3 regions of the Staphylococcus dromedarii genome follow, and region 3 is predicted to be linked to each of the others. Evidence: riboswitches for the same ligand, from Rfam matches in the RefSeq annotation. Region 3 holds a riboswitch; each other region holds the start of a gene.
The links. Region 3 has a riboswitch for thiamine pyrophosphate ahead of thiO (glycine oxidase ThiO). Riboswitches for the same ligand answer to the same signal wherever they lie in the genome.
Positions count from the first base shown of each region.

Region 1: another riboswitch for thiamine pyrophosphate. It lies ahead of MUA88_RS03460 (ECF transporter S component); the one in region 3 lies ahead of thiO (glycine oxidase ThiO).
Region 2: another riboswitch for thiamine pyrophosphate. It lies ahead of thiD (bifunctional hydroxymethylpyrimidine kinase/phosphomethylpyrimidine kinase); the one in region 3 lies ahead of thiO (glycine oxidase ThiO).

Region 1 covers NZ_CP094718.1:701,850-708,869, reverse strand. Annotated here, with positions in the region: gene MUA88_RS03480 (DUF697 domain-containing protein) at 1-32, opposite strand, end outside; gene MUA88_RS03475 (class I SAM-dependent rRNA methyltransferase) at 87-1,259, opposite strand; gene auxA (lipoteichoic acid stability factor AuxA) at 1,400-2,719, opposite strand; gene graF (glycopeptide resistance-associated protein GraF) at 2,986-3,117, shown strand; TPP riboswitch at 3,199-3,298, shown strand; gene MUA88_RS03460 (ECF transporter S component) at 3,432-4,007, shown strand; gene MUA88_RS03455 (ABC transporter ATP-binding protein) at 4,022-5,428, shown strand; gene MUA88_RS03450 (energy-coupling factor transporter transmembrane component T family protein) at 5,421-6,212, shown strand; gene purD (phosphoribosylamine--glycine ligase) at 6,363-7,020, opposite strand, start outside.
Region 2 covers NZ_CP094718.1:1,677,073-1,684,092, reverse strand. Annotated here, with positions in the region: gene fabZ (3-hydroxyacyl-ACP dehydratase FabZ) at 1-203, shown strand, start outside; gene MUA88_RS08365 (YwpF-like family protein) at 245-679, opposite strand; gene MUA88_RS08360 (single-stranded DNA-binding protein) at 870-1,229, shown strand; TPP riboswitch at 1,735-1,834, shown strand; gene thiD (bifunctional hydroxymethylpyrimidine kinase/phosphomethylpyrimidine kinase) at 1,912-2,718, shown strand; gene thiM (hydroxyethylthiazole kinase) at 2,718-3,524, shown strand; gene thiE (thiamine phosphate synthase) at 3,514-4,152, shown strand; gene yidC (membrane protein insertase YidC) at 4,241-5,110, shown strand; gene MUA88_RS08335 (HD domain-containing protein) at 5,173-5,823, opposite strand; gene cls (cardiolipin synthase) at 5,844-7,020, opposite strand, start outside.
Region 3 covers NZ_CP094718.1:2,150,340-2,157,359, forward strand. Annotated here, with positions in the region: gene MUA88_RS10680 (general stress protein) at 95-505, shown strand; gene MUA88_RS10685 (hypothetical protein) at 735-1,409, shown strand; gene MUA88_RS10690 (DNA-binding protein) at 1,520-2,119, shown strand; TPP riboswitch at 2,201-2,303, shown strand; gene thiO (glycine oxidase ThiO) at 2,418-3,515, shown strand; gene MUA88_RS10700 (L-cystine transporter) at 3,598-4,989, shown strand; gene MUA88_RS10705 (NADPH-dependent oxidoreductase) at 5,040-5,795, opposite strand; gene MUA88_RS10710 (2-keto-4-pentenoate hydratase) at 5,929-6,705, shown strand.

The DNA of each region.
Region 1 (7,020 bases), 750 kb from region 3:
ACAAGTTCTGTCACTTTATTTGTTAATTTCATGATTCATCCACCTTTCGTGTATAAGACCCTATCTTATACCCCTTTTAAAGGTATTTAATCCATCAAAGTAACAAAAACAACTTTTAAATATTTAGATGGCTTATAGTGTGGATGCGTTTTAAAGTCTTTTGGCAAGCCCATGACCTCATCAATCTGATATGAGAGACCTTTATCAGACAATGTTTTTTTGATCATATTCTTAAATGCTTTTAGCGTATACATACTATGATTCGTACTCAATACAAGTGTGCCACGCTCGTTTAGTATAGGTAAGGCACCTTCAATCAGTTTGTCGTAGTCTTTCATCACTGAGAATGTTTTTTTCTTATTTCTAGCAAAACTAGGTGGGTCAATGACAATTGTGTCAAATGATAAGTTGTGGCGTTCGGCATACTTAAAGTAATCAAATGTATCCATCACATATAAAGATTGTGTTTTCGGATCGATCCCATTCAAACCGAAATTCTCTTCAGTCATCGGGCGTGAACGGTTTGCAAGGTCTACACTTGTTGTTTGTTCTGCTTGACCAGCTGCAATGACTGAAAAAGCACCTGTATAACTAAATAAATTAAGAACATGTCTTTCCGTACTATAATAGTCACGTATTTTTTTACGAACTTCTTTTTGATCTAAGAAAATACCTGTCATCGGTCCATCATCTAAATGGACGTTATAAAAAGTGAAGTTTTCTTCAATGACGATAGGAAATTCAGGTGCTTCCCCCATTACAAAGCCACCTTCAATATCTGAATCTTTAAAGCGTGTTTTTTCATAAATTGATGTATAGTCAAAAACAGACGTAGCCGCAGCAATGATATCATCACGAAAAGCATAGATACCACGTGAGTACCACTGAATTAAAAGATGGCCATTATAGTTATCGATTGTTAATCCACCTATGCCATCTCCTTCTCCATTCAATAATCGAAATGTATTTGTGCCATCAATATGATAATAATAGTCACGCTCTTGTTTTGCTGCTTCAAATAAATTTTCAAAAAATGCTTGATCAATATCTTCATTTTCATCGTATGACAAGACCCAACCAAGTCCTTTATGCTGATGACCGACATATCCAGTTGCGATATAAACGCCTTTATCTGTTTTAAGATGGAATACATCACCACTTTTCAACGATCTCTGTTGATAAATATCCTCTTCTTCAATCAGTGGATAGCCGTTGAAATATTTCGTTTCTTTCCCGCTATTTAAAATTGCTGTTTTCATTTTATCAGCCTTTCCTCAATGAATTCTTTTCTATCTTAACACGTGATTAGATCAGAAATCGATTTATGTAAAAGATTCCCCCTATCTTAATACTAAAAATAAAAAAGAGCGAGAGATTTCTCTCCCACTCTCTATCGTTCCTATTCTTTTGTCGCTGGTTGACGCAATTGCAATATGAAAGCAATCGTTGCTGGTATTAGCATCAATACGAGAATTGGTGTGATGAAAATAGATAATAACAATCCATGGAATAGAATCACAACATATTCTGTAATTAACTTAAAGAATAGAATACTAATCATAAACAATTGTAAATAGTAGTGCTTTCCTCTAAGCATAAATGTCACTGATGTCACAATGTATGCAATCGCAATGAGAAGTAGTAACAACAAACTGATCCACTCATAGACATACTGTGTTTGTGACAATTGCCAGTCACCTGATGCAAATAATGAGTTACGATTATTAAATTCAAGTAGTATGAAGAAAAATAAAATCACACCACATGCGATATTAACGTAAGCTCTCTTGAACCATTTTGGTCGTTTACGTAAGAAAGATGGAATATCATCTTCTTCAAGCTTCGTCCAACCAAACCATTTTTCTTTAATGTGATCTCTTTTCGTACGTATCTTTTCAATATTAATACTACGACGCGTACGGTGCGAAATATCATGCGTGAACTCAGATGTACGGTTTTGAATATCTTTAAACTGCACTTTAGACTGATCACTATATTGATATTTTTTGCTGCGTAAATATTGGCTGGCTGCCTCATCCAACTCTTCATGAAAGACAGGTAAAGAACGACGTAAAAACAAGAAGTTCCATATTGCCATTTGACCCAGTAGCCATAACACTAAAAAGAAAGTATTAATACTCAGCACATCAATGGGTGCTACTTCTCGTCCTTCAAGTCGTGAATATAACGCTAATTGTGTAAATACATAACTAATACCATATCCAAAAATCAACCACAAGTAGTGTTGCTTTCGGTGCAATGGATTAAGTTCATCTTTAAAAGTAATATAACCAATATGAATTAAAAATGGGAAAATAAAAATAAATGCTAAAATCCCATAGACTTGTGACATAAAAATTAATGTTAATACGAAGAAAATAATACCGATTAATAGGAAAAAGATCGATATGTCGTAATCAAATCGTGTTGTATTGGTTAAAACTCTTGCAATCACTAACATTAGAATCCCAAATGCCAGTATAATCAAACCACTCACTAATGGGAACTCTCCAATGTATTTACTCATTACACGGATAATCTCATGGAAAAAGGTCATGATAAAATCCCAAACATTATCAATACGAGATACATGATGTTTACCTGAGTTGAGTTGTTCAATAAGCGGTATATTTACGAAAATAATAATACTCAGCAATATTGCAAGCGCACCTATAATATAGGAATAAATCACTTCGGTGTACTTATTAAAAAAGGACATCCTCTCACCTCATAAATTATTATATATGAACAATTGTCTGATGTCTTTATAATTGATTAAATTCAGTCTCTAGTATGACTATAAATTTGTGATAGTCAAAATCATTTTAAATGTGTGTTAGTTAGATTAAACTCATCAACCGAATAATGAGAAAGTTGCTTTAGTCCTCCAATCATCCACATACTAAAAAAACTCCAAAAATCATGTTTAATAACCCATAGAACGGATATAGATAACTAACAATAAAATTAAAGGAGTGTTTTATCATGTCAGAAAAAGATTTAAAAAAAGCAGCTGAACAAGCTAAAGAAAAAGAAGAACAATTAAAAGATAAAGCTAATGAGGCAAAAGATGGTATCGATAAAACAAAAGACGATATCCAAAGCACGTTAGATTAATATTCTTATATCAAGTCAAGAGGCATTCATTCTCTTGACTTTTTGTTGTGAGACATGTACATTGTTTATATCAATTGAATACGCACGCACTAGGGGTGTGAGAACTGAGATGAGGAATATCCTCAAACCCTTTGTACCTGACCTAGGTGATACTAGCGGAGGAAAGTGTACGACGTTTATATTTAATATTTGCGGCAATGAGACGCACATTTATTTGAGTTGCTTACATAATAATAGTTATAGCCTCGTTCATAGATCGACGCATATCCCTACTCTAGGGGTGTGCGTTTTTATTTTTTAGGAGGTCCTTTACAATGAAAAAAGGCTTAACATTATCAGACATACTCGTGACAGTTCTAGTCTCTGTCATTTTCGGTGTGGTTTACAACATTTGGTGGGTAGTTACTAAAACGATTCAGCCATTAGGTTTACAAATTGACCAACTTTTATACGGTATGTGGTTCGCAGCAGCCGTTGTAGCATATCTTATCATTCCTAAAATGGGGATTGCATTACTTGCTGAGTTTGCAGCTGGTGCTGGTGAGACAATTATGATGGGTCGTTTTGATATTCCAACGATTGTCTATGCGCTTTTACAAGGTCTCGCTTGTGAGCTTGTTTTTGCAATCGTTCGCTATCGTTCACGCTCATTTATGATTGCACTTTTAGCAGGTTTATCAGCTGCACTCATTAGTTTACCAATTGACTGGTATTATGGTTATTTAGGTGAGGTTGCACAATGGAATCTTATCCTCTATATTGTCTTCCGTATCATTAGTGGTGTCGTACTTGCAGGTGCCTTTCCATATTATCTAGTCAAAGCACTTGATCAGACAGGTGTCACTAAGTTATTCAGACCAGCATCTAAAGACGACTATGATTCCTTATAAGGAGAGAACATACATTGCTTAAAGCAAAAAATCTACGCCTAAAATATCCAAGTGCAACCACTAAAATATTTGATGGTCTCGATATCGAAATCAAAGATAAAGAAAAAGTACTCTTACTTGGGCCATCTGGCTCTGGTAAAAGTACGCTACTCAATGTATTAAGTGGCATTGTACCTGATCTCATTGATTTACCAATGAAGTATGATGAATTGGAGGTAGCTTACCATGCAGGTGTCATCTTCCAAGATCCAGACTCTCAATTCTGTATGCCACAAGTGAACGAAGAACTCGCGTTCATACTAGAAAATCAACAAGTGCCTCAAGAAGAGATGGATGAACGTATTCATGATGCACTTAAAAAGGTACAGCTTGATGTCAATCCCAAACAATCTATTAATCAATTAAGTGGTGGCATGAAACAAAAACTAGCCATTGCTGGTACGTTATTAATGGAAGCAGACACTTTGTTCTTGGATGAACCAACTGCGATGTTAGATATCGAAGCAACTCAAAATCTGTGGGACTTACTCAAAGACTTATGGGCCGATCAAACGGTATTAATCGTAGAACATAAAGTGGCGCATGTTTGGGATTACGTTGATCGTGTTATTCTCATGGATCATCACGGTCGCATCATTCAACAAGGTACGCCAGACATGATATTAGCAAATTTTGAGGACGTATTAACGGAATATGGTGTATGGCATCCTCATGCATGGGACTCCGCGCCTCCTCCAACACATACTAAAGATACATCATCACAAAGTTTCCATTTTAAATACAAAGATGGTGCTATCCAACGTAGTAAAAAAATGCTCTATCATGTTCCTGAGCTTGAAGTTCATCCAGGTGAATGGTTAACAATCACTGGCAAAAATGGAACGGGCAAAACAACGTTATTCGAATCAATGATGCAATTGATTCCTTATCAAGGGAAAATGCAATGGAATCAACAGACATTAAAAAAAGTACGTGATGCTGCCAGTCATATATATTTGGTTTATCAAAATCCAGAACTCCAATTTATTCAAAACAGTGTTTACGATGAAATCTTTGTGAACTATGAATACATGGATCCGCAACATGCTGAGGAGCAAACGAAGGCAATGCTAGCACTACTTGATCTCGCGCATGTTTCGAAACAACATCCTTTCGAGCTTTCAATGGGACAAAAAAGACGCCTGAGTGTCGCAACTGCATTAAGTACCAATGCAGATGTCATCTTACTCGATGAACCTACATTTGGATTGGATAGTCATAATACGTTTAAATTAATTACACTATTCCAAGAGCGCGTTGCAAAAGGTCAAACGATTATCATGATTACACATGACCCACATATTATTGAACGCTACCCATCACGACATTTTGAAGTGTCAGATGGCATGTTGCATGAATTGGAGGTGCCATCACATGATTGAATCGTGGAAAACGCGTCATACTTTTATGGATAACGTCAATATTGTGACAAAGCTCTTCCTAGCTGTTGCTTTGTTCTTCTTCATTATTTTTGTTCATAACTTTGATGTCATGTTATATTTGGCACTTTTCATGCTTGTCTTTTTACTTTGTGTTGCAGGCACAAAATGGAAAGTCGTCGCTTCATTTGTAATGATGGCTACGTTCTTTGCACTGACTTCATCATTATTTATGATTTTTTATGGTAATGGGACCCACGTGTTATTAGAATTTGGCTTTGTCAAAATTAGTGTTGAAAGCTTAGTCAGAGGTTTACATCTTGCTCTAAGAACCATCGTCATCAGTTACTTCGGATTATCCATTGCGTTCACATCGCAAGTCATTATGATTTTCTACAGTCTTATGCAACATCTCAAAGTACCACCGAAAGTTGCTTATGCCTTTATGGCTGCATTTCGTATGATTCCGTTAATGATTGAATCTGTATTCCAATTACGCAATTCACTCAAAATGCGCTATCAAATGATTAGCAACAAAAACTATAGTGGTTTTAAAAGATTTAAACATCTCTTGATTCCTCTACTTAGTCAAAATATACGAAAAGCACACCGTCTTGCTGTGGCAATGGAAAAAAAAGGATTTCATGATGGGAAGCGTACCTACTACTATCATGTCCCATTCAGCTATCGTGACCTTTTACTAATCGTTATCATGCTAGGCATCATTACATTAGCATTTACCAGTGCAAGTTATCTACCGATTACAGGTATTTTAGATGCACGTTAGTCAATCATAATCTATCATTTGCGTTTTCACGATCTCGAGGATGTGAAAAGGCGTGATAAACAAGTAAGCATACCTTTCCCGTTTATCGTATGCTATCGAACATAAAAAGATGATTTGGAAACTTACCACTTCCAAATCATCTTTTTTGTATTATAATGCTTTGTTTGCAATATCTTTACGATAGAATAATGCATCACTCTTAACTTGTTCCACACGTCGATATGCCTCACGTTGTGCATCTGCAATTGTATCGCCTTCACCAATGGCTAAGATCACACGTCCGCCTGCATTGACATAAGATGTACCGTCATGTTTTAATCCACTCACAAAATAATGATCAATATCTGATTCAAAACCAGTGACCACATGCCCTTTTTCATAAGCATTTGGATATCCTTTCGAGGCTAACATCACGCCGACGACTGAATCTTCTTTCCAAGACATATTAATGGGTTCTCTTGCCTCTAGCTGTATGATATGTGCCATTAGATCACTTTCCATACGTGTCAGCAATACTTGGGCTTCTGGATCACCAAATCGTGCATTGAATTCAATCACTTTCGGTCCTTCTTCTGTTAAAATCGCACCGATATAAAGGAGACCAAAGAAGTGGTACCCTTCTTCTTGTAGCGCACGTGCAATGGGTTGCGCAATGCGCTCATTCGTGACATCTAATACATCTTGTCCAATATGTGGAACAGGACAATACGCACCCATACCTCCTGTGTTTGGCCCTTCATCATGATCATAGGCACGCTTGTGATCTTGCGCAATTGTATCAAATGGCACCGCATAATCTCCATTTACA
Region 2 (7,020 bases), 470 kb from region 3:
AAAATAAAGGCAAAATAGCCTTATTTGCAGGAATTGATAAATGTCGATTTAAAAGACAAGTCGTTCCTGGAGATACATTAACACTAGAAGTTGAAATTACAAAGATAAAAGGGCCAATTGGTAAAGGAACAGCTAAAGCAACTGTTGATGGACAACTTGCATGTAGCTGCGAACTAACATTTGCACTTCAATCACCAGAATAAAATGATAAAAGCAAGAGAAAACGCCAGAAGTATGTTTATACTTACTGGCGTTCATCTTTAAGTCGAGGTTTCGATTGCATTTTACGACTGAAGGTTTTAATCAAGTCATCGCCTTCTAAACCTTCGTCAACAAGTTGTTCTAATAAGCTTTCTGCATATACTTGGCGTAGCGTATAAATATGGCATTCAAAGATAACTGAAATCTTATCTTTAAGCTGTGTAATATGTTTAATCGTTGCATCAAATAATGCTGGATCATTAGATGGACGTGTAATGACAACCCGGATATTGAGTAATTCGTTATTGTCCATGTAAGCGGTCATTTGCTCTTTATGGATATCTGAAATAACAATTTCAAGCAACCAACCTGTTCCCCGATCCTCTTTGTTTATAATGACGCCATCGATTAATTCATATTCAGTGACACTACTATTATCGGATACAATTTGAAATCGTACGGCTTTAAAAGTCTTCATGTCGCCATCATCCCCTAAAGTTTTTAAATTTTACATTTTTTTAATTAATCATTCTTATTATAACGCAAATTGTCATACTATTAGTGCTTAAAACGATAATTGTTCAATTAATATCATGAATTAAGCATGATAAATTAAAAGATGACAATTTGCCTTTTTATTTACTTCTATACTATCATACTTTCAGGAGGTGAAAATAATTAATCAAATTAAAGCAATTGGCACTGTCTCTAAAGCACCAAAGTATTATGAGAAGCCAGGCAGTTATTTTGTAACCTTTTTTCTTGCGGTTGAACGCAAATATAAAGAAAAAGGAAAGGCGCCTATCTATGACTACTTGAATTGTAAAGCATTTGTCCCTATTGCAATACAAATTGATCAAGAAGTTAGTCAAGGAGACACGCTCTCTATTGAAGGTTATCTCACGACACGTCGTTATCAATTTAATGACGAAAAACGTTTTTCAACTGAAGTTGTCGTTGAATCTGTTGAAAAACTTGAAGTCCCACCCCGTATTAACGCCAGCGACACCACTCTTGTCTCGTTTTAACATCCATTCCCTAAATATTTGTATCCACCACTTATTCATTATTTATGGACCACTCTCTAAATAATTCCTTAATCTCTTTTATTTGTTTTTTTAATTGAACGTTTCCGTATTATTAAAGGCGGGTTGCACAATGCGTAAGGCGTGGACCCGTCTTATACATATCACATCATGCAGAAGGCTGAATTAATAGTGATTTTAATAGATTCCCATATTTTGTTGAATCGCGAAGAGTAAGTGATTGATATGAGACGACACCTTATTGGCTTGTCACATATCAAAGAGGTACTACAACGAAACGAAATAGTGTTCTTAATTCTGTCGAAAAGTCCCAATCAAATGATATAGGCCATCAGTTAATTAATAGCGTATCTGTCTTGTTGTTATTTATGATTAGATTTTTAATAGGGAGGATTGGGCAAAAGCGAGATAAGAAATAATTTTGTTTGTATTTGTATTAATTTGAAAAAACAGAGTGAGTTTGCTAAATTTAAGTAAATTAATCATTGAAGACTACTAGGGGCGCCACTGGCTGAGATGAATGAAATTTCAAACCCTTTGAACCTGATTTGGATGATACCAACGTAGGGAAGTAGACAATAATGTATCAAGACAAAATGAACCGTCCTTGGTACCTCTGTGTAGTCTATATGAATTAAAAACAAAACACGGAGGTATTCAAATGATTCAAAAACCTAAGATTGCGTTATCGATTGCAGGAACAGATCCATCAGGTGGTGCAGGTGCAATGGCAGACTTAAAGGCATTCCATGCTTGTGGTGTTTATGGCATGAGTGCAATCACTAGCATCGTGGCACAAAACTCACTCGGTGTACAACATATTCATAACCTTGAACCTGCTTGGTTAGAAGAACAGCTAGAAAGTGTTTTTACAGATGAACCACCACATGCACTTAAGACAGGTATGATACCGACACCTGAGATGATGCAGATTATTCAACAGTATTTAAAAAAGATTGATATTCCATATGTAATCGACCCAGTAATGGTCGCTAAAAGTGGTGACTCACTTATGGCTGAACAAGTTCGAAATCAACTGAAAGAGACATTGTTACCTTATGCAGATGTTGCAACACCTAATATTCCAGAAGCAGAAGAAATTACAGGTTTCAAGATAGAAACAATGGATCAAATTCATCGTGCAGGAAACTTTTTCATTAATGAAATTGGTGCAAAAGGTGTCGTGATTAAAGGTGGTCATTTAGCAGGAGATGCGACGGACTATCTATTCACACGAGAAGGGCATTATGTATTTGAAGATGAACGTTATCCAACCGAACATACACATGGAACAGGATGTACATTTTCAGCAGTTATTACGGCGGAATTAGCGAAAGGGCGTTCTGTCTATGAAGCAGTTGCTAAGGCGAAAGAGTTTATTTCTTTAGCAATTAAGTATACGCCAGAAATTGGACGTGGCAGAGGTCCGGTGAATCACTTTGCATATCAAGCACAGAAAGGGTGGGATTAATGAGTGATTATCTAACGAGCGTACGTGAAGCACAACCACTTGTTATTTGTTATACAAACGATGTTGTCAAAAATTTCACAGCAAATGGTTTACTCAGTTTAGACGCAAGTCCTGCAATGAGTGAGGCACCTGAAGAAGCAGCAGACTTTTTTAAAGTAGCACAAGCATTACTTATCAATATTGGCACTTTGACACAACAAAGTGGTGAAGATATGTTAAAAATAGCGAAAGAAGCGAATCGACAAAATGTGCCGATTGTTTTAGATCCTGTTGCTGTGGGTGCCTCTCAGTTTAGAAAAGATTTTTGTCGCAAATTTTTAGAAGAAATACAGGTAACGGTCATTAAAGGAAATGCTTCAGAGATATTGTCATTAGTGGATGCATCTGCAACGATGAAGGGAACAGATAGTACCATTGAGGACGTACCTGTTGAAGCAGCTCGAAAAGCACATTTGAAATATGGTGCAGCAATTGTAATGACTGGAAAAACAGACATCATTGTTCAAGATGGACGTGTCTTCGCCTTAGACAATGGCACACCGTTACTTGTAAAAGTGACAGGTACGGGTTGTTTATTAGGCGCTGTGATTGCTAGTTTTTTAATGAAAGAAACACATCCTTCAATAGAAAAATTATCAGAAGCGGTATCATATTATACGATTTCTGCCGAACGTGCGGAAGTGAGAGCGGGTGCTGACTTACCGGGTACATTCTCCGTTGCCTTTTTAGATGCATTGAATCAAACGGCGACGGTAGCTTTTCAGCAAGAGATAAAAAAGAGAGAAGTGAAGAATGATGACATTTGATCGTAAACAATTACGTGTTTACTTTATTGCGGGGACGCAAGACGTAAAAAAAGGAAACTTAGATGACATCCTTGAATCAGCATTAAAAGCAGGTATTACGATGTTTCAATTCCGTGAAAAAGGGCCTTCAGCTCTGACTGGAGAGGCTAAAAAGGAAAAAGCATTAGCACTTCAAAAACTTTGTAAAGCCTATCAAGTGCCATTTATTGTCAATGATGATGTTGATTTAGCATTGGAAATTGATGCAGATGGTATTCATGTAGGACAAGATGATGCAGAAGTTCAAAGTTTTTATGCGCAAGCAGGGGATAAAATCATCGGTTTGAGCGTAAGTAATTTTGAAGAATATGATCAATCGGACCTAACACATGTAGATTATATCGGTGTTGGTCCTGTTTATAGAACACAATCAAAAAGTGATGCCAAACAAGCAGGTGGTATTGAAATGATTCGTCGTATGCGCCGCTATGATGAGGAAATTCCAATTGTTGCGATAGGTGGTATTACTGAAGAAAATATGGCTTCTATTATTAATAATGGTGCGGATGGGGTTGCAACGATTTCTTCAATTACACAAAGTGATAATATTGAAAGATCTGTGTCACGCTACTTGCATTATTTTAAATAAATAGACTTAAAAACAGAGAAATGTTTCCACCTCAATACGTTATATGATAAAATGACACTTATGTGAATAATAGTATAGAGGTGGAAAAATGAAGAACAAAGCGTTACTGGCCATGCTTTTAGGTGTCACACTATTCTTAGCTGGTTGTGACTATAGTAAACCTGAAAATCGTGATGGTTTCTTTTACAATACATTTGTACAACCAATGGACCGTTTAATTCATTGGTTGGGTCATCAATTAGATAATAACTACGGTCTTGCGATTATTATTATCGTATTAGTCGTACGTATTGTATTGTTACCATTGATGTTATCAAACTACAAAAACATGCATATGATGCGTGAAAAAATGAAGGTTGCAAAACCTGACATTACTGCAGTACAAGAAAAGGTTAAGCGTGCGCGTACACAAGAAGAAAAACTTGCAGCCAACCAAGAAATGATGGATGTTTACAAGAAATATGGTATGAACCCAATGTCTAGTATGATTGGTTGTTTACCATTACTTATCCAAATGCCGATTATTATGGGATTATACTTCGTCCTTAGATATCCAACAGGTGGCGGTATTACGAAGTACCCTGATTTCATGTGGTTCCAATTAGATAAGCCAGATATTTGGATTACATTAATCGCCGGTATTTTATATTTCTTACAAGCTTATGTATCTTTATCAAACATGCCACAAGAGCAAAGACAAATGGGTTATATGATGATGATCATGTCACCAATCATGATTATCTGGATCTCATACACATCAGCAGCCGCTTTAGGTTTATACTGGTCTGTATCAGCGGCATTCCTTGTTGTTCAAACATACTTTGCGAATGTGATTTATAGTAAAAAAGCAAAAGAAGAAGTAGCACCATTAATTGCAAAAATGGAAGCTGAGAAGAATCAAAACAGCAAGTCAGGTAAAAATACGAAAGTCGTATCTAAAAAGAAGAAAAAGAAATAATGACATCACATAAAACGCCCGTTACGGTATGCAAACAATGCATATTGTAACGGGCGTATTTTTTATAGGTCAGAGACTTCCCATTCATCAAAGAATTGTACGAGAAACTGTTCAAGAAATTGATGGCGTTGTGTAGCGATTTCTTTCGCTTCAGGTGTATTCATCAAATCTTTTAGTAATAACAATTTTTCATAAAAATGCTTGATAGCAGAAGGGGATAACTGATCAAGATCAACTGCATGATGACTAAGTGATTCTTTAGTTGCTTCACCAGTCCACATGGGTTCTTTGAAGTGGCCGGCGAATTGAAAGGTACGTGCAATGCCAATAGCACCAAGTGCATCGAGACGATCGGCATCTTGTACAATTTGTGCTTCGATTGTTTGAAGCTTACCGACCTGTTTTGTTTGACGAAAACTCATATGCTGAATAATATAGCGGATGCCCTCTTGATGTGTAGTTGTGACGTTTAAGTCGTCTAGAAATGTATTGAGTATCTGATAGGCTAGGTCAGGATCCACCAGTTTATCATCTACCGTGTCGTGCAATAAAGCCGCCATCTCAATCACATAATGATTCGCATTGGGATAAGATTTTGCAATTGTTTGTGCTAGATGATGTACACGTTTGACATGTGCTATATCGTGACCTGTTGTATCTTGTGCATGAATATCTTTCATATATTTCACTGCTGCTTTAATATGTGTTTGCATATTTTAACCTCTTCCATGCATTATAATATCCGTGATAAAAGTTGACTAATTGCCTCTTTAAATTTAATCCAAAGACCTCGATTTTTATAAGCTTCTTTTGTCAGTTCTGAAGAAAGTTTTAAATCTTTTTCAAAACTTTCTCGTACTTGTTTTGCGATATCTTCATTATAAATAAAAGCGTTCACTTCAAAATTTAAAGAAAAACTACGATTATCCATATTCGTTGTACCTACACTTGTGATTTCATCATCAATCGTCATCGTTTTCGCATGTAAAAAGCCATTTTCATAATGATAAACGCGAGCACCTGCTTCTAAAAGACTCGCTACGTTTTTATAGGTTGCCCAATAAACGAATGGATGATCAGGCATGTTTGGAATCATTACATGCACATCGACACCACCGAGTGCTGCAATTTTTAAAGCATCCATAAAGGAATTATCTGGAATGAAATAGGGTGTTTGAATATAAATAGACTTCTGAGCCATTGAAATCATTTTTAAATAGCCATACTTAATCTGTTCCCATGATTCATCTGGACCACTCGATGCGATTTGTACACCTGTATTATGTTCCACATTGACATGATTTTCAGGAAAGTATTTTGGATCATAGCCAATATTATGACGATGAGATTGGGAGTTCCAGTCCAAGATAAAGCGTAACTGCAAGGCGTTGACAGCTTCACCTTCTATACGTAAATGCGTATCACGCCAATACCCAAACTTTTTAGAGAGGCCCAGGTATTCTTTCCCAACATTGAAGCCACCCACATAACCGATTGTACCGTCAATCACGACGATTTTTCGATGGTTACGGTTATTCATTCGTAAGTTAATTAAAGGTAACTTGGAAGGGAAGAAAGCTTCCACTTGTCCGCCTTTTTCACGGAATTCTTTAAAGTGGCGTAGTTTCAAAGTTCGTGACCCAATGTCATCGTAAAGCATTTTAACTTCTAAACCTTGTTCTAGCTTTTCTTCGAGTAAAGATAAAATTTCTTGACCGAGTAGATCTTTCCGGAAAATATAATATTGGATATGAATATAACTTTTCGCCTGTCGAATATCTTCCTTTAATCGTTCAAACTTGTCATGGCCATCAGTGAATAGTTTAATCTGATTGTCATTTGTATAGAAAGCCGCATTATTGTATAGCAACATTTGAATCATATGACTGTAATACTTCATATGAGGATTG
Region 3 (7,020 bases):
ATATTCACATAGCATAATATAGGTGTAAACGTTTAACTTTTCATTTAAAGGGTAAGTGACAAAATAAGTAATGATTTGACGGAGGGGATTCACTATGACTCATTTTAAAGTAGTAAAATCTGAAGAAGCTGCAATCGAAGCAGTCAATACATTATTAGGTGACGGTTATAAAGAACATGAAATTACGATCATCAGTAAAGACCGTCTCTCAACAGACCGTTTTAACGATTCAGAAGTTAAACAGACGCCAACAGCAGGCACAATTAGCGATAAATTCATGCGCTTCTTTATTGGAGAAGATTCAGAAGAAGCAGCATTCACACGCTTCAATCTTGCTGACAACGATAAAGCGCAACTCAAACAAGCTGTACTTGATGGAGATATTGTTATTCTTGTGAGCCATTTTGAATCAGGTAACCACAGTGAAGTATCACAAACAAATAGCTCATACGAAACACAAGAATTTAAACATCATCCATCTGAACATAAAGGCGACATTGAATAAGCTCATTTAAAAAGATAGGTACGCTATGCGATTGAAATAGTGCTTTAAATATTGCCGTATTCTTTTGTAGTTACATTTTTAAGCAACATCAACTGTCATAAAAACTTTTGAATATGTTCTATCACACTCGAGCCGTACATGCTGCTCGAATGTTTTTATATGGTTTCTCATATATATTTAGTAGAATTGATTATGCTATACTAAAGCCATTACAAAGAGGTGATAGACTATGGAATTTATTCAAATTAAATCAACACAAGATCAATGGTATCAACCTACATTAGACTTTTATTTAGGAAAGTTAGACGATCTTGTCACTGAAGATGAGTCCGTCTTTGTTCAATCACTCAAAACGGAAAAGACGAAAAATGATTACGTCTTCTTAGTCGGTATTGAAGATGACCGTGTTGTTAGCTTTGCCACTGCACATTATGAAGCAACGACAAATGCTGGCTTTATTATTTATTTACTTGCAGAGGAAGGCCCTCAACGCGAATCGTATCTTGAAGCAACACTTCATCAAACTGAGACAAACATCAACGCTCTGGCTCAACAACTTCATGGTCGTGATGTTAACTTCTTTATGTTCGAATCTACTTTTGAATCACCAGATGTAGATTCAAAAACAGCAGACGACATTGCATTTCGTAGACGTTTCTTAACGCAGCAAGGATTTGAAAAGCAAACGAAGCTTTCATATATACAACCATCACTTAACCGCAATGGAAAACCTGTCCCATTAGATTTATATATCAAGACAAATATTCCTTTAACAAAAGATATCTATGGAGCAAGCATCAAATCTTGCTATATCCTCAAGTATGTCTTCGCAAATAGACTGCCACGCAAAGTGATCTATCCGTTGCTTGTGAAGATGGACCTACGAAAAGAACCGAGTGCATAAGCTCTTGAAATCGGTCCATAAAGTCGCTACAATAAAGAGGAGGTAAGACTGAAGGGTCACTGAACGAACACTGACAGTCGTCTAAATTGTAGGAGAAAGGATCCGATGATATGCTAACAAAAGAATTCGCACAAAAGTCTGGCTTAAGCGAAAAGCAAGTCCGAAAAATTGTTCAGCATCTTGAAGAACGTGGTTACCATTTAGGTAAAACAGAATACCGTGGACGTGAAGCGACTGACTTCAAAGAAGAAGATATTGAACTTTTCCAAGAGATTGCAGAGCGTGTTGGACAAACAAATAGTTACGAGCTTGCATTTGAAGAACTTGAGAAGGAAAAAGACTTTTTACAAGTGATTGTAAAGGAAGACTCACAACAACTTCCTGCTGATCAACAACTTTCTAACTTGTTCAATGAGTTGCATAATGAAATCAATCAAATGCGTGAAGAACGCCAAATTCTTGGTCAAATGGTGACACAAGTACATCAACAACAAGAAGCACTCTCTCAATTACACAACAAGTTAGAAGAACAACTTAAATCAAATAGTGCATCAATGGAAGCATTGACAGAAGCACAAAAACAACAAACTGAACAACTTGGTACAACACAAAAACATATTGAATCACAAATCGAAGGACAAAAAGCGTTAGCACATACAATTGAACGCAATGAGAAAAAAGGCTTTTTACAACGCTTGTTCGGCGGTTAGAACAATAGAGATAAGACATCAATTTTGTGTTGGGAGCCAATAAATACGCTCCCAACCTTTGTCTCGCTCTCTTAAAATTAAATAACATGCTAGGGGTGCTCGAAGTGAGCTGAGAAAGATTGACTCTTAACTCTTTGAACCTGATATGGTTAATACCATCGAAGGGAAGCAATGATCTGTCACGCGTTTCACAACGCAAATACAACGTTCTATCATATCATTGACGCTCGCATTTTATGTGACTCAATTTCAATCATACATGTCAACTTCCTGCATCCCACATGCAGGAGGTTTTTTTATGTTACAGACAGTTATTATCGGAGCTGGTGTCATGGGGCTATCTATTGCCAGACAACTGAACCCTCAAAATCGGCACATTCATATCATCGATCGCTCCACACCACGTATGAATGCATCTTACGCGGCTGGTGGTATGTTGGGGGCACAAAATGAGTTTTTTGAAGATACACCTTTGTACCATTTGGCTATGGAAAGTCGTGCCATGATGCCAGCAACAGCACAACAACTTTTAAAAGAAACAAATATGGATATTGAATTACAATCTCACGGGCTAATCAAAGTGGCGACGACACCACAAGACATTCCAGCAGTTGAAAAACAATTTGCTTTCCTAGCACAACAAGACCATGAGATTTATCAATTAACACCTGAACAATTACGTCAACGTTTCCCTTATTGTGATACGGCGTCTTGCGCTGCGTTCAAAATACATGATGACGGTCAAATCAATGCCAACCTATATACGCAAGCTTTGTTACAATCTGTCTCAAAACGTGCGCATATTGATCTACACTTACATACAGAAGTGTTACATATCACGCAACAGGCATCACATTATCAAATCACAACTTCTAAGGGAACATTTAATGCAGATGAATTAATTATTGCAGCTGGTGCTTGGAGTGGGGAATTGTTACATCAACTTGATATTCACCTTCCGACACACCCTGTCAAAGGAGACGTAAAACTAATCGCCTCTTCTTATAAAGGACTGAAGGAAACTATTTTTAATATGAATGGTTGCTATATCGTTCCTAAAAAACCAAATCGCTATCTTATTGGGGCAACTTCAGAACGAGATAATTGGAGTACCCAGAATAAAGAGGAAAACCTGCAATGGTTAGATCGCGAAAGCCAACTGATGATTCCACAACTGCGAGAACATCATGTCATTAAAACTTGGACAGGCATTCGACCAATCACATCGAATGAAGTACCGATTATGGGGGCACTTCGCGATAATCTTTACATCTCTACCGGACATTATCGAAATGGTATCCTGCTCTCCCCTATTGTTGGCGAACGTATGGCACAGCTTATTGATGGAGATGCTAGGGCAGCAACTCAATTAAGACCTTTCTCCCCTATAAAATAAGAATTTCATGCACAAGGGTTGATTTTAACAGCACTTGCCATTATCCTTATAATACAAGTCGGAATTAGAAGGGAGCGTCAAAATGTCTTTATTTTTAATCATACTTAATTTAATTATCTTTGCTGGGTTCATGATTGGACTATGGGTGATGGCGAAGAAACACGTTAAATTCCCAACACGTGTCTTTGTTGCCCTCGGTCTTGGTATCGTACTCGGGATTGTCGTACAACTCCTTTACGGTGCAGACAGCAAAATAACAACACAAACAACTGAATGGATTGGTATCATTGGTAATGGATATATTTCCCTCTTAAAAATGATCGTTATTCCATTAGTATTTATTTCAATTATTGCAGCATTTACAAAAATCGACCTTGGTGAGAAGTTTGCCAAAATGGGCGGTTACATCTTCATGTTTTTAATCGGTACTGTTGCCGTTTCAGCCATTGTCGGAATTGCCTATGCGATGTTATTTGGCCTAGATGCATCAACGATTGATTTAGGCCAAGCTGAAAATGCACGTAGTTCAGAAATTACACAAACGGCAAAAGACTTAACAGCAACGACATTGCCAGCACAAATTTTAGAATTACTCCCTGCAAATCCATTCTTAGACTTTACAGGGGCGCGTGCGACTTCAACAATCGCAGTCGTTATTTTTGCTGCGTTTATTGGTTTTGCTTATTTACGTGTTGCACGTAAACAACCTGAAAATGGCCATGTATTAAAACGCGGTATTGATGCCGTGTACTCACTTGTTATGGCCATCGTAACTTTTGTATTACGCTTAACACCTTATGGGATCTTAGCGATTATGTTAAACACATTGGCAACAAGTGACTTTGCAGCGATTTGGACACTCGGTAAATTTGTTATCGCATCTTATGCTGCATTAATCACAATGTATATTATTCACTTGCTCATCTTATTGGTTTTAGGTGTTAACACAATCCAATATGTGAAGAAAACAGCAGAAGTGATGCTATTTGCCTTCACTTCACGTTCAAGCGCAGGTACATTACCACTTAACATTCAAACACAAACGAATCGTTTAGGCGTTCCACAAGCGATTGCAAACTTCTCAGGTTCTTTCGGTTTATCTATCGGTCAAAATGGTTGTGCCGGTATTTACCCTGCAATGCTTGCCATCATGGTAGCACCAGTTGCAGGTGTTGAGATTGACCTACAGTTCATCGCAACACTTATCATCGTTGTGATCATCAGTTCATTTGGTGTAGCAGGTGTCGGTGGTGGTGCAACATTTGCATCTATCCTCGTACTTTCTGCATTAAACTTACCAGTCGGTCTTGCAGGTGTTCTTATTTCAGTCGAACCTTTAATTGATATGGGACGTACAGCATTAAATGTTAATGACTCAATATTAGCCGGAACAGGTACAGCAAAATTAACAAAACAATTGGATGAAGATGTCTTCAATGACAATCAATATGACGAGCTAACAACAAGTCATTAATCATCCAAAAACACCACATACGCACTCTTGCGCATGTGGTATTTTTTTGGCTATATTTTATTGAATCCTGACTCTTGCAACCAATCTCTCATCTCTAAGCGCTGTTTACTACTCATAAAGTTCGCGACTTGTTCTGACCATGTTTCTGTTCGGCGTCCATCCGTTCTTTCTTTATAATAATCAGATACCGTTTGATCATATGCTGCTAAATGTTGGCGTGCCTCATCACGATCATTGTTATACGTATCCACATGAAAGACATGCTCTAATGGCAATCGTGGTTTAGGCGAGCCATTCTCATCATCTGCCGGTACACCTATTGCCATACCAAATATTGGGAAAGTATGCTCAGGTAAGTCTAAAATTTCACGAACACGTGCCACATCATTGCGTAGTGATCCTAAGTAAACAATGCCGTAGCCCATATCCTCTGCTGTTAACGCAATATTTTGAGCCATCAATGACGCATCCACCGTCCCAACTAACAAGCCTTCCGCAGATTCAAAACTTGTCGACATGTTCTTTCCTTGTTGTTCACTCACAAGATCATGTCTATTGTAGTCAATGACGAATACTAACAAGTAGCCATTATCTAACACATGCGGTTGTCCCGATACTTCTTTTAAAGCCATTTTCTTTTCAACATCTTCTACACCAATCACAGACGTCGTTTGCAGATAGCTTGATGTTGATGCCATCTGACCTGCCTCAATCAACTTTGCGACTGTTTCACGCGTTAATGTTTCCGCTTTAAACTTTCTCACTGAGTGATGTTGCTTTGCTAAATGATATACATAATCTGACATTCGTTTCACTCCCCTATTCTTTATTTTTATGTTATCAAATGACACCTTAAAACGCATGTACACTGCACACTTGATTCTTGAATCACAAACCTTTATCATAAAAGTATCAATTTTCTGACAAAGGAGTGTCTTTATGACTCAAACATCGCAACAATTAGCAGAGCAAGTTTTTCAAGCTTATAAAACACATCAACCTATCCCTTTTCTCAATCCTGAAGAAAATGTAGATGAGGTTTTAGGCTATCAAACACAGGATGCACTTATTGCACAATTAAAAGAACATCATCAGACAGATGTGGCAGGATATAAAGTAAGTATGACAAGTGCAGAAACACAAGCATATGCAAATACACATGAACCTGCCTATGGTACATTACTTAAAACAGTCATTAAACAAAGCGGTGCAACTGTCAAATTAGGAGAGATGTTTGCGCCATTAATCGAGCCCGAATTGGTATTTGTCGTTACAGAAGACTTGCCTTCTGACCCAAGCGTTGAGGATGTCCTCAATCATTCACAGTTAGCACCAGCTATTGAAGTCCCTGATGCGCGCTATGAAGATTGGTTTCCAAACTTTACATTAGGTGACTTATTATCCGATAACACAGCAACTGGACTTGTCGTTGTTGGAGAACCTGTCGCACAACTAGATTATGACAAACTTGGTGCAGTCACAATGTCATTGAAACACAATGGTTCAGAAGTCAAAACAGGTGTCGCATCTGAAGTATTAGGTAACCCTGTTAAAGCCGTACAATGGCTCAGTCAAAAGTTAGCAAGCCATGGTAAGTCACTTAAAAAAGGCGATGTCATCTCGTCTGGTACTTTCATCCCACCTATCAAGGCAGAAAAAGGCACTTACACAGTTGACTACAAAGATGTGGGTCAAGTCACTGTAACATTTGAATAAAGCATATAACCATGTGTAGAGAAGTCATTAAAATTTAAACAGCAATAAATCAGGTTGGGACAAAAGCACCTAGGATTTGAGCAGAACCGAACAATGAGCAAACTTACTTTTCAAATTTTGCCGGAATCGCGAAATTCTGTTGAAAATTCTGCTTCTCAAACACTGACAATCAATCGGTTTCCCAGAGCGCAAATTTATTATGTCTCAACCCCTAGACATTGCGCCCTACTTCTCTCGCACATAACACAGCTCCCGAGTATATGAATGGTGAATATCCCTCTTCTTTTGATATTGCCTGTAGACACTCTGGGAGCT